DNA from 3 places in the Enterococcus sp. DIV0756 genome. Region 2 is predicted to be linked to each of the others. Evidence: riboswitches for the same ligand, from Rfam matches in the RefSeq annotation. Region 2 holds a riboswitch; each other region holds the start of a gene.
The links. Region 2 has a riboswitch for FMN ahead of IGI44_RS20460 (ECF transporter S component). Riboswitches for the same ligand answer to the same signal wherever they lie in the genome.
Positions count from the first base shown of each region.

Region 1: linked by a shared signal. The riboswitch ahead of ribD (bifunctional diaminohydroxyphosphoribosylaminopyrimidine deaminase/5-amino-6-(5-phosphoribosylamino)uracil reductase RibD) and the one ahead of IGI44_RS20460 (ECF transporter S component) in region 2 are both predicted to bind FMN.
Region 3: linked by a shared signal. The riboswitch ahead of IGI44_RS06940 (ECF transporter S component) and the one ahead of IGI44_RS20460 (ECF transporter S component) in region 2 are both predicted to bind FMN.

Region 1 covers NZ_JBIOLF010000002.1:973,457-978,031, reverse strand. The annotation lists gene ribA (GTP cyclohydrolase II) at 1-228, opposite strand, end outside; gene IGI44_RS21080 (riboflavin synthase) at 221-823, opposite strand; gene ribD (bifunctional diaminohydroxyphosphoribosylaminopyrimidine deaminase/5-amino-6-(5-phosphoribosylamino)uracil reductase RibD) at 827-1,882, opposite strand; FMN riboswitch at 2,114-2,251, opposite strand; gene IGI44_RS21070 (PTS sugar transporter subunit IIA) at 2,321-2,770, opposite strand; gene IGI44_RS21065 (PTS transporter subunit EIIC) at 2,882-4,498, opposite strand; gene IGI44_RS21060 (6-phospho-beta-glucosidase) at 4,513-4,575, opposite strand, start outside.
Region 2 covers NZ_JBIOLF010000002.1:832,638-837,212, reverse strand. The annotation lists gene IGI44_RS20470 (PspC domain-containing protein) at 147-428, opposite strand; gene IGI44_RS20465 (GNAT family N-acetyltransferase) at 711-1,130, shown strand; FMN riboswitch at 1,323-1,437, shown strand; gene IGI44_RS20460 (ECF transporter S component) at 1,565-2,164, shown strand; gene IGI44_RS20455 (pyridoxamine 5'-phosphate oxidase family protein) at 2,164-2,619, shown strand; gene IGI44_RS20450 (transketolase family protein) at 2,663-3,586, opposite strand; gene IGI44_RS20445 (transketolase) at 3,588-4,400, opposite strand; gene dhaL (dihydroxyacetone kinase subunit DhaL) at 4,419-4,575, opposite strand, start outside.
Region 3 covers NZ_JBIOLF010000001.1:1,434,361-1,438,935, reverse strand. The annotation lists gene IGI44_RS06955 (RecQ family ATP-dependent DNA helicase) at 1-692, opposite strand, end outside; gene IGI44_RS06950 (helix-turn-helix domain-containing protein) at 683-1,669, opposite strand; gene IGI44_RS06945 (ferredoxin) at 1,698-1,910, shown strand; gene IGI44_RS06940 (ECF transporter S component) at 1,992-2,585, opposite strand; FMN riboswitch at 2,707-2,825, opposite strand; gene IGI44_RS06935 (pseudouridine synthase) at 2,893-3,609, opposite strand; gene scpB (SMC-Scp complex subunit ScpB) at 3,610-4,191, opposite strand; gene IGI44_RS06925 (segregation/condensation protein A) at 4,188-4,575, opposite strand, start outside.

The DNA of each region.
Region 1 (4,575 bases), 140 kb from region 2:
TCTTTCGACCATCTCAGAAAGCTGCAATCGTTGAGCTACTTTTTCGGAGATTGGTGCACAGATCAATCCTCGAGCATGTTTTGTCATGAAGTTGACCGTTTCAGTAGTCGCTAGATTTGCAATTCCTACTAAATCTCCTTCTGCTTCACGATCATCATCATCTGCTACGATCACAAGTTGCCCCTTTTTTAACTGTTCAATGGCGGCTTCGATTTTTTCTCTATTCATACGATGTGTCCTTTCTTTGGGCTTTGACATATTTTCCTAACAAATCCGTTTCAATATTGACCAATTCTCCTCGCTGTAAACTTCCCAAATTGGTTTGATCCTTTGAGTGGGGAATCAGGCTCACAGAAAACAGGCGATTCGTGGCTTCTGTTATGGTCAGGCTTACACCATTAATCGCTATCGAGCCTTGAGAAATAATTTCACCAGTCAATTCTCTTGGGTAGTCAAACGTTAAAATCAAGGCATTTTCTAACACTCGTTTTTCGACTAAGCGGGTCGTTGTGTCGATGTGTCCAGCGACAAAATGACCTTCAATTCGACCGTTGAATGCTAATGCTCGTTCCAAATTTACTTCGTCAGATACTTTTGCCTTTGAAAACGACGTTCGCTGATACGTTTCTGGCATAATTTCAACCGTAAATTCCTGCTCTGATTTTTTGACGGCGGTCAAGCACACACCATTGATCGCCATACTATCGCCAATTTTATAATCTGCTAGTAGTTTTTTTGACGCTCGGCAGGTTAACAGAATGGTTCTTCCGCGAGGAATGATACGCGTCAGTTTGCCCTTTTCCTGAATAAGTCCTGTAAACATCTGCTACACTCTCCTTCCGGCGATTCGAACGTCTGATCCCAATTGTTCGATTGATATGTCGCTTAGTGCGGTCACCTGCTCCACTAAGCGTGTGCCAGTAAAACTAGCTGTGCCATTCCCGCCGATAATTTTCGGTGCAAGATAGGTAACCAGCTCATCCCAATAGCCGCTTGCTAAAAAGGCATCATGGATAGCAGCACCGCCTTCAACATAAAGGGATTGAATGTTTCTTTTGGCTAATTCAGTCACAACAAAAGACAGGGAAAGAACCTGTTTTCGAATGACTTCGATATGCTCAGGCAGATGAATCTCGTCATCCCTTTCGGTGAAAATGAGCACCGGACTGCTGCCAGCTTCAAAAAGTGCCAGTTCCTTATGGGCCAACACTTCCCCTTTTCGATCCAAGACCACTCGATAAGGTGGAAATTTATCCTCGTCGGTCGTTCCTAAGGTTGGATTGTCGATCAAAGCGGTTTGACTTCCAATCAAAATCCCTTGATAATCCCCCCGTTCTTTGCGGACTCGTTTCAATGCTTCTTCTCCTGTTAAGGGTGTTCTTTGACCAGCTAACGCAATTTTCCCATCTAAGGTCATGGCCTGCTTCAATGTGATAAACGGCCGTTGCTGCTCATGATAAAAATTGTAATGTCGATTCAGACTTCGAACCTCCTCCTCTAAGATCCCTGTAATCACCTCAAGCCCTTGCTCCTCTAAATAACGTTTTCCCTTTCCTGCCACAAGAGGATTCGGATCAAGTTGGCCGATGACTACCCGCTTGATCCCACTTTCCAGAATTGCTTGGGTACATGGCGGCTGCTTGCCATAGTGATGACACGGTTCCAGCGTGACATAGAGTGTTGAATTTAATAGTTTTTCGGGAGTTTTACATGATGTCAGCGCATTTTTCTCAGCATGGGGCTTACCATAAGCTAAGTGCGCGCCTTTAGCGATAACCTGATCGTCTTTGACAATCACTGCGCCAACTAAAGGATTCGTAAAGGTTTTTCCTTTACCCTTCCACGCTTCCTTAATCGCAAGCCGCATAAATGTTTCAAGCATACAAATTCCTCCTTTCCAAACAGCTATCTCGTTGTAATGAATGTATTTTTCCAAAAAACGGGAAAAATAATTCTATTCTCGTTACGCATAGCATTTTTCTAACCTGCTGAAGCAGGAAGAAAAACTGCAAAAAAAAGACCCCGTGTAAGCACATACACGAGGCCGTAACAGATAAACTCAAAGAAACCATAATGAAAAAAGGATAGACCTTCCCCATCATACTTCTGATAAGTTTTTCTTCTCCCATCCAGACTTTAACTGTCGGTTCCAGATTCACACTGGATCAACCGCAAAAAAATGCGGGTCACGGACTTCAAGGTACGCCTTGTCACCGTCGGTCGGGAATTACACCCTGCCCCGAAGAATACTATTCAATTCACGAAAAATACTACTATTCTTTTTTTAAGTCGTCAACAGAATAATTTTAAAATAACAAAATTATTTTCCAACAACGAGAACTGGACCCTGTATTTTTTCTACAGATGCGGAGCCTTGCTTGATTATCTCAACAGAAAACTCGCTGCTATTTGTAATAACCATAGGAGTAACCAAATTGTAGCCCTTTTCCTCAATAAAATCCTTTTCCAATAAAATTAATGGTTCTCCTTTTTTCACTTCTTGTTCTGGTGACACTAATACAGAAAAACCTTTTCCGTTTAATTGTGTGGTTTCTAAACCTATATGAATCAATATTTCTGCACCATTATCAGCTAGTAACCCTAAAGCGTGCAACGTATTAGCAATCATTATGACTTTACAATCACACGGAGCCCGTACCGCTTCTCCAGATAATTCAACGGCTATGCCTTCACCTAGCATTTTGTTAGCAAATACTGGATCAGGAACTTGTTCTAACCCAATTATTCGTCCATTGACAGGGGCAAACAGCGTTACCTCAGATCAAAGCTTCTTCTCTTTTCTCTTTGAAAATAAAAACATCTTCATCTTCTCCTCTAAGAGAAATAGCCGCATAAATTACACGGCTATTTATCAAAAATTCTAGCTCGATAAGCCTTCTAAATATTCCTCAAAATTGCTCTTAATGATACTCACATGCGGCCCATAGATAATCTGGACCCCGCTGCCTTTTTTGATAATTCCCTTAGCACCGTGCTGCTTCAATAGCTCATCATCTACTGCTTCAGGATCTTCTACAGTTAGTCTCAATCTTGTGGCACAGGCATCAATATCTACCAGATTTCCGGTTCCGCCAATGGCTTTCAAAATAACACCAGACAGCTCGTCATCAGAAGAATCACCCGCTTTTTTCTTTTGAAAATCATCTTTGGTGTAAAGCTTCGCTTCTCCTTCATCTCGTCCGGGAGTGGGAATATTAAACCTTTGGATAAGGTACTTGAAGACAAAGAAATACAAGACCGCATAGGCGATAAATACTGGAATGATCATCACCCAATTGGTTTTGGCATTACCTTGCAGCGGGCCGTATAAAAGAAAATCAATTAGCCCACAAGAAAACGTCGTTCCAATACAAATTTTCAACACATGCATCAAAACAAATGATAAGCCAGCAAGGCCGCAATGCAATAAGAATAGGAACGGTGCGATGAATAAGAAGGTAAACTCAATTGGCTCCGTAATCCCTGTTAAGAAGGACGTCAATGCGGCTGAAAAAAGTAAACCGCCCACTAATTTACGTTTCTCTGGTTTCGCTGTTTTATACATAGCATAAGCTGCCGCTGGCAAACCTGCCATCATAAATGGATATTTACCAGTCATGAAACGACATGCTTCAACACTAAAACGAGTCGTACTTGCTGAGGCAAGTTCCGCGAAATAAATATTTTGCGCTCCGGCAACCGTCACGCCATCGATAATTGCTGTCCCACCCAATCCAGTCTGCCAGAAAGGGATATAGAAAACATGATGCAAACCAAAGGGAATCAAAGCCCGTTCCATAAATCCAAAAATAAAGGTTCCGAAATAGCCCGACTTCATCACTAGACCGCCAGCTGAAAAAATAACTGATTGAATCAATGGCCACACAAAATAGAAAGCGATTCCAACAAAAATGTACACCAGCACAGAAATAATTGGAACAAATCTAACGCCTGCAAAAAACGATAATGCACTTGGTAATTGCTGCTTATAAAAACGATTGTGCAAGGCAGAAACACCTAATCCAACGACAATCCCGCCAAACACGCCCATTTCCAACGATGTGATGCCGACCACACTTGTTAATGCTCCGTCTAACACACCTTTACCGAATGATCCATCTGGTAAAATACTGCCATCCGCCTGAAGCAGTGCATTAATGGTTGTATGCATCACGAAAAAGGAAATCGCCGCAGATAATGCTGCCACCGCTTTTTCTTGCTTTGCCATGCCGATCGCGACAGAGATAGCAAAGATAATTGGTAAATTCCCAAAAATAACTGTTCCTACTTGTGAGAAAATTGAGAATAGCACATGTAAAGGTGTGCCATTCCCCAATATTCCTTCCAGTTTATAGGCCTCAATCGTTCCCTGATTGGTCAATGAAGCCCCTACTCCTAATAACAATCCGGCAATTGGTAGAATTGATACGGGTAGGAAAAAAGAACGCCCAATTTTTTGAATCGTGGCAAATACAACACTTTCACCTTTTTTACTCATTGCTTCCATCCTTTCTATCTCTCGTTGATCGTTAACTCCTGAGACTTTTCATCCTTAACTTCGATTCCCAGTTCCTC
Region 2 (4,575 bases):
CTATGTTTCAACAAACTTCGATTTTTCTTTTTTTACACTATACATTGCGAAAAGTTTGACTCGTAAAAAGAGTGAACCGTTTTTTTACGGTTCACTCTTCTGATTTATAGATTAAGCTCGATTAGTTACGAGCGTTGTTTTATTGATTAGAAGTCACTCCATGGATCGTCTGACACAGCTTCGGCCTGTTTGGCTTGGCTTCTAGCTGAAGATTCATAGGGTTGTTGGTACGTACGATTTCCGCTTTCTGCTTTAGGAACAAGCAGCATCATCAGTAAATAAAGTAAAATCGGTGTGCCTTCTAAGAAGAAGATCATGAAGACAAAGATGACACGTGCAATTGTAGGATCAATTCCAAAATAGTCAGCAATACCAGCTAACGTACCTGTTAATACTCGATTGTCTTGTGATTTCGTTAATTTTTTCATTTTTAATTTCCCCTTTAATTTTCCAAAAACACTTTTTTGGAACCCAATTTAGTTGTATTTTTTATTTCCCACTCGCGATGTGTTTTTATCTTATGTCTATATTATGCTCAATCTTCCTTGATTCGTCATAGGGCGAAAGAAGTATTTTTCCTCTAGTTATTTAGACGGAGTTTTTCTAGTTCTTTTATTCATTAGCAAACAACTCAAGTTTTTTCTCTAACTGTGCTAAAGTAAATACGGACATCACAACAACCAATTTAATTATAAGAAAGGACGATCTGCTTGTTAGAAATTCGTGAAATAACACAACAAGATAAATCGAGACTTAGACAGTTATACTTAGAAAGCCGCCGTACAACATTTTACTGGGACGATCCTGAGTTGATGCATTTGGAAGATTTTGATCGCGACACAGAGGCCGAACTTGTCTTCGTTGCAGAACTACAGCAAACCATCATTGGGTTTATTTCTTTGTATCTACCAGACAACTTCATCCACTGTCTATTTGTGGATAGTCGCTACAAAGGGCAAGGGGCTGGCCATCAGCTTCTGAAGGAAGCCATGCGGCATCTGCAGCGACCAATGAAATTGAAATGCCTATCACGAAACACCTCTGCTCTTGCTTTCTATGAAAAAGAAGGCTGGGAAAAAGTTCGTGAAATAAATGTGGCTGATCCTTATTGGAACATGATTTATTATTAAAACAGAAGTTTACTTTATTCACGCTCTCTCTTCTATACCAAGATTAGACGTTACTATTGATCTTTCTCGGATTGGCTACTCCCTCCGATGAGCCCCTTCTTAAATCATTTTATTGTGGTAAGTTCTTTTTACCCAACAGTTATTCGAAAAAACGCTTGCATTTCCATTGAAACCATGTGAGAATAAACACAATAAGTTCTTCAGGGCAGGGTTTAATTCCCGACCGGCGGTGATAGTCCGCGAGCCTTTTGGCTGACTCAGTGCAATTCTGAGACCGACAGTACAGTCTGGATGGAAGAAGAAAGTGTGTGTTTGTTGATCGTTCAGATAACAAACGCTATTTGACGAATCAATACACCTTTTTCTACTTTGACTGTGCCTTGCAAATGTTGTTGTAAGGTTCTTTTTTACGTTTCAAGAAAGGTGTGTTCGAAATGAAATTTACCGCAAGAAAACTCGTAATGATCGCAATTTTTGGAGCTCTTTCCTATGTTTTGATGCTGTTCAAATTCCCCTTGCCATTCATGCCGCCATTTATGGACTTTGATTTAGCTGGGATTCCCGAACTATTAGGGACCTTTTTACTGGGACCTGTCGCGGGTGTCTTCATCGTACTAATCAAACTTCTGATCAAGCTAGCAACTGTGGGTACTGCTTCAATGTTTACAGGTGAAATTCAGAACTTTATTTTGAGTCTAAGTTTCATTTTACCCGCTAGTTTCCTGTATAAACACTCTACTCACAAACGTTCGGCACTGCGGGGGATGCTAGCAGGTACAGCGGTCGTTACGATTGTTGCTTGTCTATCAAATGTCTATTTCATCATTCCCTTTTATACCAGGCTGTACGGACTGTCCATGGAGGCGATTATCGCCATGACACAAGCTGTTAATCCAATGGTAGACAGTGTTTGGAAATTGGTCGTGATTGGAATTATCCCCTTCAACTTGATCAAATACGGCGTCACCACCGCAATTGTCTATTTTTCTCTCGACCGCTTGCGCGCCATCTTTCTTAGACGGGAGTATTTATAATGGAATATCAGACAGTGGTTGATCAATTTTATAAAAAATTAGGACGAAAAAAGATCATGGCCTTGGCAACAAGTTTGAATGATCATGTCATGGTACGCAATGTCAGCGTCATTATTCATGAAGAAAAGATCTTATTTAAAACGGATAAAAATTTTCGCAAGACACAACAATTGATCGAAAATCCCCAGGTGGCGATCTGCTACTGGGGCGTTCAGATCGAAGGGATTGCGGTGAATCATGGATTAGTCGCGGATCAGAAGGATGACTCCTTTCAAACGTTGTATCAAAAATACTGGGAAAAAAGCTATAATGCCTATCCTCATAAAGATAGTGAAATTTTGATTGAAATAGTGCCTAAATTGGTTGAAATTTGGGATCAGGATGAAGAGGATAAAGGTTTTCAACTGTTGATTGATTTTGAACAGGAAAAGGCTAAAATCGAAAAATATGATTAAAATAAACGCAGATCAGACGAAATTTCGCTTGATCTGCGTTTGATTAGTTCCTTAATTCTTTGATTTTTTTGATAATATTCCCCGCCGTCAAGCCATAGTGTTTCTTCAGTAATTCTGGATTTCCTGATTGACCGAATTGGTCTTGAACACCGATTTTTACCACTCTAGTTGGTTGATTCTCGGATAAGAATTCTGAAACAGCACTGCCGAGTCCGCCGACTACGCTGTGTTCTTCAGCGGTGATGATCCAAGGTGTTTCTTTTGCTGCTTGTAGAACCAACGTTTCATCTAATGGCTTGATCGTCGAGAAATTCAGCACACGAACATGGATGCTTTCCTCTGCCAACTGTTTTGCGGCGTCCAATGCTTCCTGCACCATCAAACCAGTCGCGATGATCGTTCCATCATTTCCTGATACTAAGTTTTCCGCTTTTCCGATCACGAAAGGTTGCTTTTCTTCGTGAACTCTATCCACAGCGAGTCGTCCTAATCGCAGATAGACGGGACCCTCGTGTTCCAAGATTGTCTCGATCGCCGCTTCAGTCTCAAGGTCATCCACAGGATTAATGATCGTCATCCCGGGAATCGCCCGCATCAATGCAATGTCTTCGATCGCTTGATGAGAACCACCATCTTCGCCAACGGTAATTCCGGCGTGAGTCGCGGCGATCGTTACGTTCAATTTCTGATATGCCACAGCATTACGGATCTGCTCGTACGCTCTGCCGGCTGCGAAGATTGCAAAGCTGCTGGCAAACGGCCGCTTTCCACCCAAAGCCAAGCCTGCTGCTGTGCCGATCATATCAGCTTCCGCGATACCTATATTGAAAAATTTCTCTGGTACTGCTTTGGCGAACACATCCGTTTTTGTTGCCGCAGACAGATCCGCATCCAACACCACTAAATCGGGATGTTCTTTGAATTTTACCAGCGTTTCACCGTAAGCTTGCCTCGTTGCTTTTTTCACTCTAAAACGCCTCCTTCAATTCTGCCAATGCTTGATCCGCTTCTTCCTTAGAAGGTGCTTTCCCATGCCAGCCAACTTGGTCTTCCATGAAGCTGACGCCTTTACCCTTATGTGTGTCGCACACAATGACAGTTGGACCTTCACCATAGTTTTTCGCTCGATCGATTGCGGTTGTTAACGAAGTGAAGTCATGACCATTGGCGTTCAAAACCTTCCAGTGAAAAGCAGCGAACTTCTGTCCGATATCCTTTACACCCATTACTTCATCATTTGTTCCATCGATCTGTAATCCGTTATTATCAACAAAGGCAATCACATTACTCAATTTGTAATGCGCAGCCGTCATTGCGGCTTCCCAGACTTGACCTTCCTGTAACTCGCCGTCGCCAAGCAAAATATACACGTTCTTTTCGATACCATCCAGTCGCTTTGCCAAAGCTAAGCCATTTGCAATCGATAACCCTTGCCCTAACGAACCACTAGAAGTATCCACTCCCAGAGTTTTAATTCGATCTGGATGACCCTGTAGATGACAGCCAAATTTTCGCAAATCAAGCAGCTCCTCTTTAGGGAAAAAGTCCTTATCCGCTAAAACGGCGTATAAGGCTGGTGCCGCATGGCCTTTTGAAAGGACAAAATGATCGCGATCTTTTTGATCGTAATTTTCCACCGTGATATCCATCTCTTGATAATAAAGCGTCGTTAAAATATCAATCGCCGAAAGTGATCCGCCTGGATGTCCCGATCCAGCCGAAGCCAGAGAGCGAATGATCCACTCTCGCAGCTCCAATGCTTTTTGTTCTAAGTTTGTCATAGTAATCTTCCGTTCACTCTATTTTTTCATTTCTTCTAAGAAGACATTCATCAGCATCCATGAGGATTCCGATCCAGGGTCTTTATGGCCGACGGCACGTTCGCCTAAACGCATCGCTCTACCCTTTTTCGCAACCAAAGGAATGGTCGATTCTGCTCCTTGTTTCATGATCGCA
Region 3 (4,575 bases), on a different contig from region 2:
CAATAGATAATTCCTGATCCTTCTAAGGTTTCAATCAACCCCCGTAATTTTTCCAGCTTGTTCTCTTGGTAGACAAAATAACTGATATTCGGACGATCAACAGAATAAATAAATTCCTTCGCAGGTTCTTCCTTAAATAACAGCCGTTGAATATCTCTTCGAACCTCTGGTGTGGCCGTTGCTGTTAATGCCAATACTAAGTGAGTACCAATAAACTTAATCCCGTCAGCTAGCTTTAAATATTCCGGGCGAAAATCAATTCCCCATTGCGAAATACAATGCGCCTCATCAACTACAATCAAGGCTAGCTTAGCAGACTTTAGCGCTTTTTGAACATCCGCCCCCAAGAACATTTCGGGACTCATGAAAATAAATTTATAATTATGAAGTTCACTTAAAATCCATTGCTTTTCCCAAGATGAGAGTAGGCTGTTTAGCGCTACCGCTCGTTTTTCTCCAAGTCGTTGCAACTGAGTCACTTGATCCTCCATTAAAGAAATCAATGGTGAAATAATGATTACTGTTCCTTCTAGTAGGTAACCTGGTAATTGGTAACACAATGATTTCCCAGTTCCCGTCGGCAGCATCCCCAAAGCGGATTCTCCAGCTAAAATCGTTTCAATAATCTCCTGTTGTCCAGGTCTGAACTGATCATGATGAAATTTTTCTTTTAATAGTCTCTTCAATTCCATGTAAATTTCCTTAAGTGATAGATTTGGGACAATCGAAAACTTAAATACGGAACATCGTATTCTTGATAGTGCTGGTCAATTACTTGTTCAATACTCAGATGACTGAAATCAAGCAATTGGAATCGTTTAAAGGGAAAGGTCTCCTCCATTAATGCCCATTCAATAAAGTGATCATTGATCGTTCCCTGTTTCAAATGTCTTAATGTTAAAATGTCTGTTTCTGTCTTACCTGCTAAAAAAAATTCTCTTGTTTTTAACATACTTTTATTAAGATTTTGTTGATCCAACGTTGAAATCAATCTTGCTAGCTCTCCCTTTTTAACTTGTGCTAAAAAAAGATCAATCGCATGTTGACGATAAAGTTGATTCCACGGTTCATCTTGATACTTCGCTGGCAGTAATTGAAAAGTCGTCTTGCCTTGAAAGCCATAACCTGAAAATTGATTCGCCAAGAAATCAGCCTCTTCGACTGGCAGTTGCTTAAAGATCGTTTGCAATTCTTTTTGGAAACGTTCAATCAAGTGAGGCTGTGACCTTGTTAACCATTTTTTGAGCTGCTGCAAATAGAACGGTCGATTTTCAATCGGCAGATAGTCTTTTTCACTATAAGATAAATAGCTGAGAACTTGTACAGCAAAAAGAATCAACTGCCAAGAATCTTCCCGCATTCTACCATAACGTAAATTATTCAAGCCAACCAGATCAAAGTTTTTTTCAGATAATTGTTCTCTACCTTGCTGTGTCAATTGCCCAAAGCCTTCATTTATGGTAATCCAGCCAGCAGCAACCAAGTTCTGAAGTTCCTTTTGGAAAATTGCTTCCTTCAAGGTTGGTAGAGCCCCTAAATAAATCAGATTATTGTAAAAAAAACCGTGTAGCAAAACAGAGCTCGTTCTCTTCCCGACCAATAAATGATACAATGTCGAGGTTCTTATCTTGTAGCCTGTCTGAAATAACGTTAGAATAAAAAAAGTCATAGTAAAATCTCCTGTGGAAGGTGAAAAAATGAAATGTGAAATTATTCCTGAGCGTTGCATCGCCTGCGGTTTATGTCAGACGATCGCTCCCGAAATATTTGATTATACCGATGATGGACTGGTCCTTTTTTTGGGAGAGTCTGAAGCGACCCACGAATTCATTCCTGAAGAACACCAAGCAGCTGTCATTCAGTCTGCAAAACGTTGTCCCTCTCATGCCATCTTATATCAAAATTCATAATAACATATTTAAAAAAAGTTCACGAATACTATCAATATTCATAAAAAAAATCTCAGACAAACGTGTCTGAGATTTTTTGAATTATACTGAATGATGCTGCGAAGTCATCGTTTTTTTCGATAACCAAGGAAGCAGCTTCGCATGCAACGCTAGGAAAACAGTGCTGACAAAGACTCCTTTAAGGATATTGAAGGGCACGATACCAACTAAGATATAGCGTCCCATGCTCATTCCTAGCATTTGTCCTGCTGTAAGTCCAAAAACTTTTAGATAGAGCGGTGTGATGACAAAGTAATTTGCCACACTCATGAATAGCGTCATGGCCAAAATACCTAAACCAAGACCCATAATACGTTTCGAGGTTGTTCTTTTTCTAAACATTAGAAAAATCGGTAATGTATACAAGGTTGAAGCGAAGAAACTGGCAAAATCTCCAATCAAGTTGTCGATTGAAAAACCGGTCATCGTCAAATGCAGCAATGATCGAATGAAAGCTGTCGCAACTCCTGTCAATGGTCCAAAGATAAACATATTAATCAAAATTGGAATATCGCTAAAGTCCAACTTTAGAAAAGGGAACATCGGGAGAATGGGAAAAGCGATAAATTGTAATATTAGTCCCATTGCTGCTGCCACTGCTACTGCTGTCATTTTTTGTAACCGTAAGTTCTTCATGTGAAATCCTCCGTTTCGGAATCATCTTCATCGAACTATTTGAGTCAGACTTCGACGCAAAAAAACTCTATGCTTCAGAAAAAAGCATAGAGTTACTTGAATACGATCTCACTCAAATAAGCTCTATCTTCTTTATCCAGACTGTACTGTCGGTATCGGAATCTCACCGATTCGGCTGCTTGCGCAGTTCGCGGACTATCACCGCCGGTCGGGATTTTCACCCTGCCCCTGAAGACGAACCTTAAATTATTTTTTATTGTGTAATTACTATAACAAGTTTACTATCAAAAAACAAGTAAATGGTTTTCTATTTTGATTGGTTCAATAAAGTGTTGATTTCTTTAGTATTCAAACGACGATATTCTCCAGGGCGTAATCCCTGTAAAGTTAAGTCACCATAGCGTTCACGTTTCAATTTTTGGACCGGTAGCCCCACTGCAGCTAACATATTTTTGACCTGATGATTACGGCCTTCATGAATTGTCAGTTCAACGATACTTGTTTCCGCTTTTTTATCTGTCGAGAGAATTTCAAAACGAGCCGGAGCTGTTTTCTTTCCTTCGATGCGAATTCCTTTTGTCAAAGGTAAAAGCGTTCTTTTTTCTGCGAAGCCTTTTACTTTTGCTACATAAACTTTGTCGATTTGGTGCTTAGGATGCGCTAATCGTTGTGAAAAATCACCATCATTTGTTAATAGTAAAATACCTGACGTATCGTAATCCAAGCGTCCTACGGGGTAGATTCTTTCTGGAACAGCAGCAAAATAATCCGTTACGACCTTGCGATTTTTATCATCGCTAACGGCCGAGATCACTCCTCGAGGTTTGTAAAACAAGTAATAGACGGGCTCTTCTTGGTAAATTGGCACACCGTCGACTTCAACAATATCCTTTTTGCCTACTTTTGTTCCTAACTCTTTCACCACTTCGCCATTTACCTTAACACGTCCGCCAGTAATATATTCTTCGGCTTTACGACGCGAGGCAATCCCTGCGTGGGCGATAACTTTTTGTAATCTCTCCATTTATTGTCCATCCTCTTCTTTAAAACGATCATAAAACAAATCCAATGGTTCTTCTTCATCTGCTAAATCTGCTTCCATCTTCTGTACATCCGGCAATTCTTCGATATCCTTAAGCCCGAAGTAATCCATAAAGTAAGCACTGGTTCCATATAAAATCGCCCTACCTGGTCCATCAACACGACCCTTTTCTTCAATTAACTGTCGTGCTACCAGCGTTTGAACCGCTCCACTTGATTGGACGCCGCGCAACTCATCAATTTCTGATCGTGTCACTGGCTGTTTATAGGCAATGATTGATAGTGTTTCAAGTGCCGCTTGGCTTAATCGATTAGCCATCGGTGAACGAGCAAATTCTTTTAGTAGTGGAGCAAATTTCTTTTTTGTACTTAAAACAAAATGATTGCCTACTTCTAATAAAGTAAGCGCAGACGTCTCATTTTCCTCATAGGATTCCCTTAAATCAATAATATTCTGATAGATTTCCGGGGTTGGTCTTTTCAACGTGAAAGCTAATTCTTCTAAACTTATTCCTTCCTCACCTACCACGAAAAGCATCGCTTCGATTTGACTTAATTGATTCATATATTGACTCCTTTAAAAATCAAAATTGGTGCATAGGTTTCTTCCTGAGTCGCGGTGGCTTGGCCCTTCTTCATTAATTCCAATAATGCCATAAAGGTTGTGATCATTTCATCCTTCGTGTATTGCACAAAAAAAGACTCCAGCGGCAAACCTTCATTCTCGGGGAGTTTGTCTAACCTCTGACCAATCTCAGTCACTTTTTGATCGACAGTGATCGTTTCAGCGGTCACTGTTGTTTCCATTGGCTGATTTCTTTTCTTTCGTTGCAGAACATCATGCAAGGCCAAGAAAAGATCAATTGTATTCAATTGATTTTTGGGTAAAGGTAAAATTTCTTCTTCATATTCAGATAGGTCCATGGGCGCCTTAGTGTAAAACAAGCTT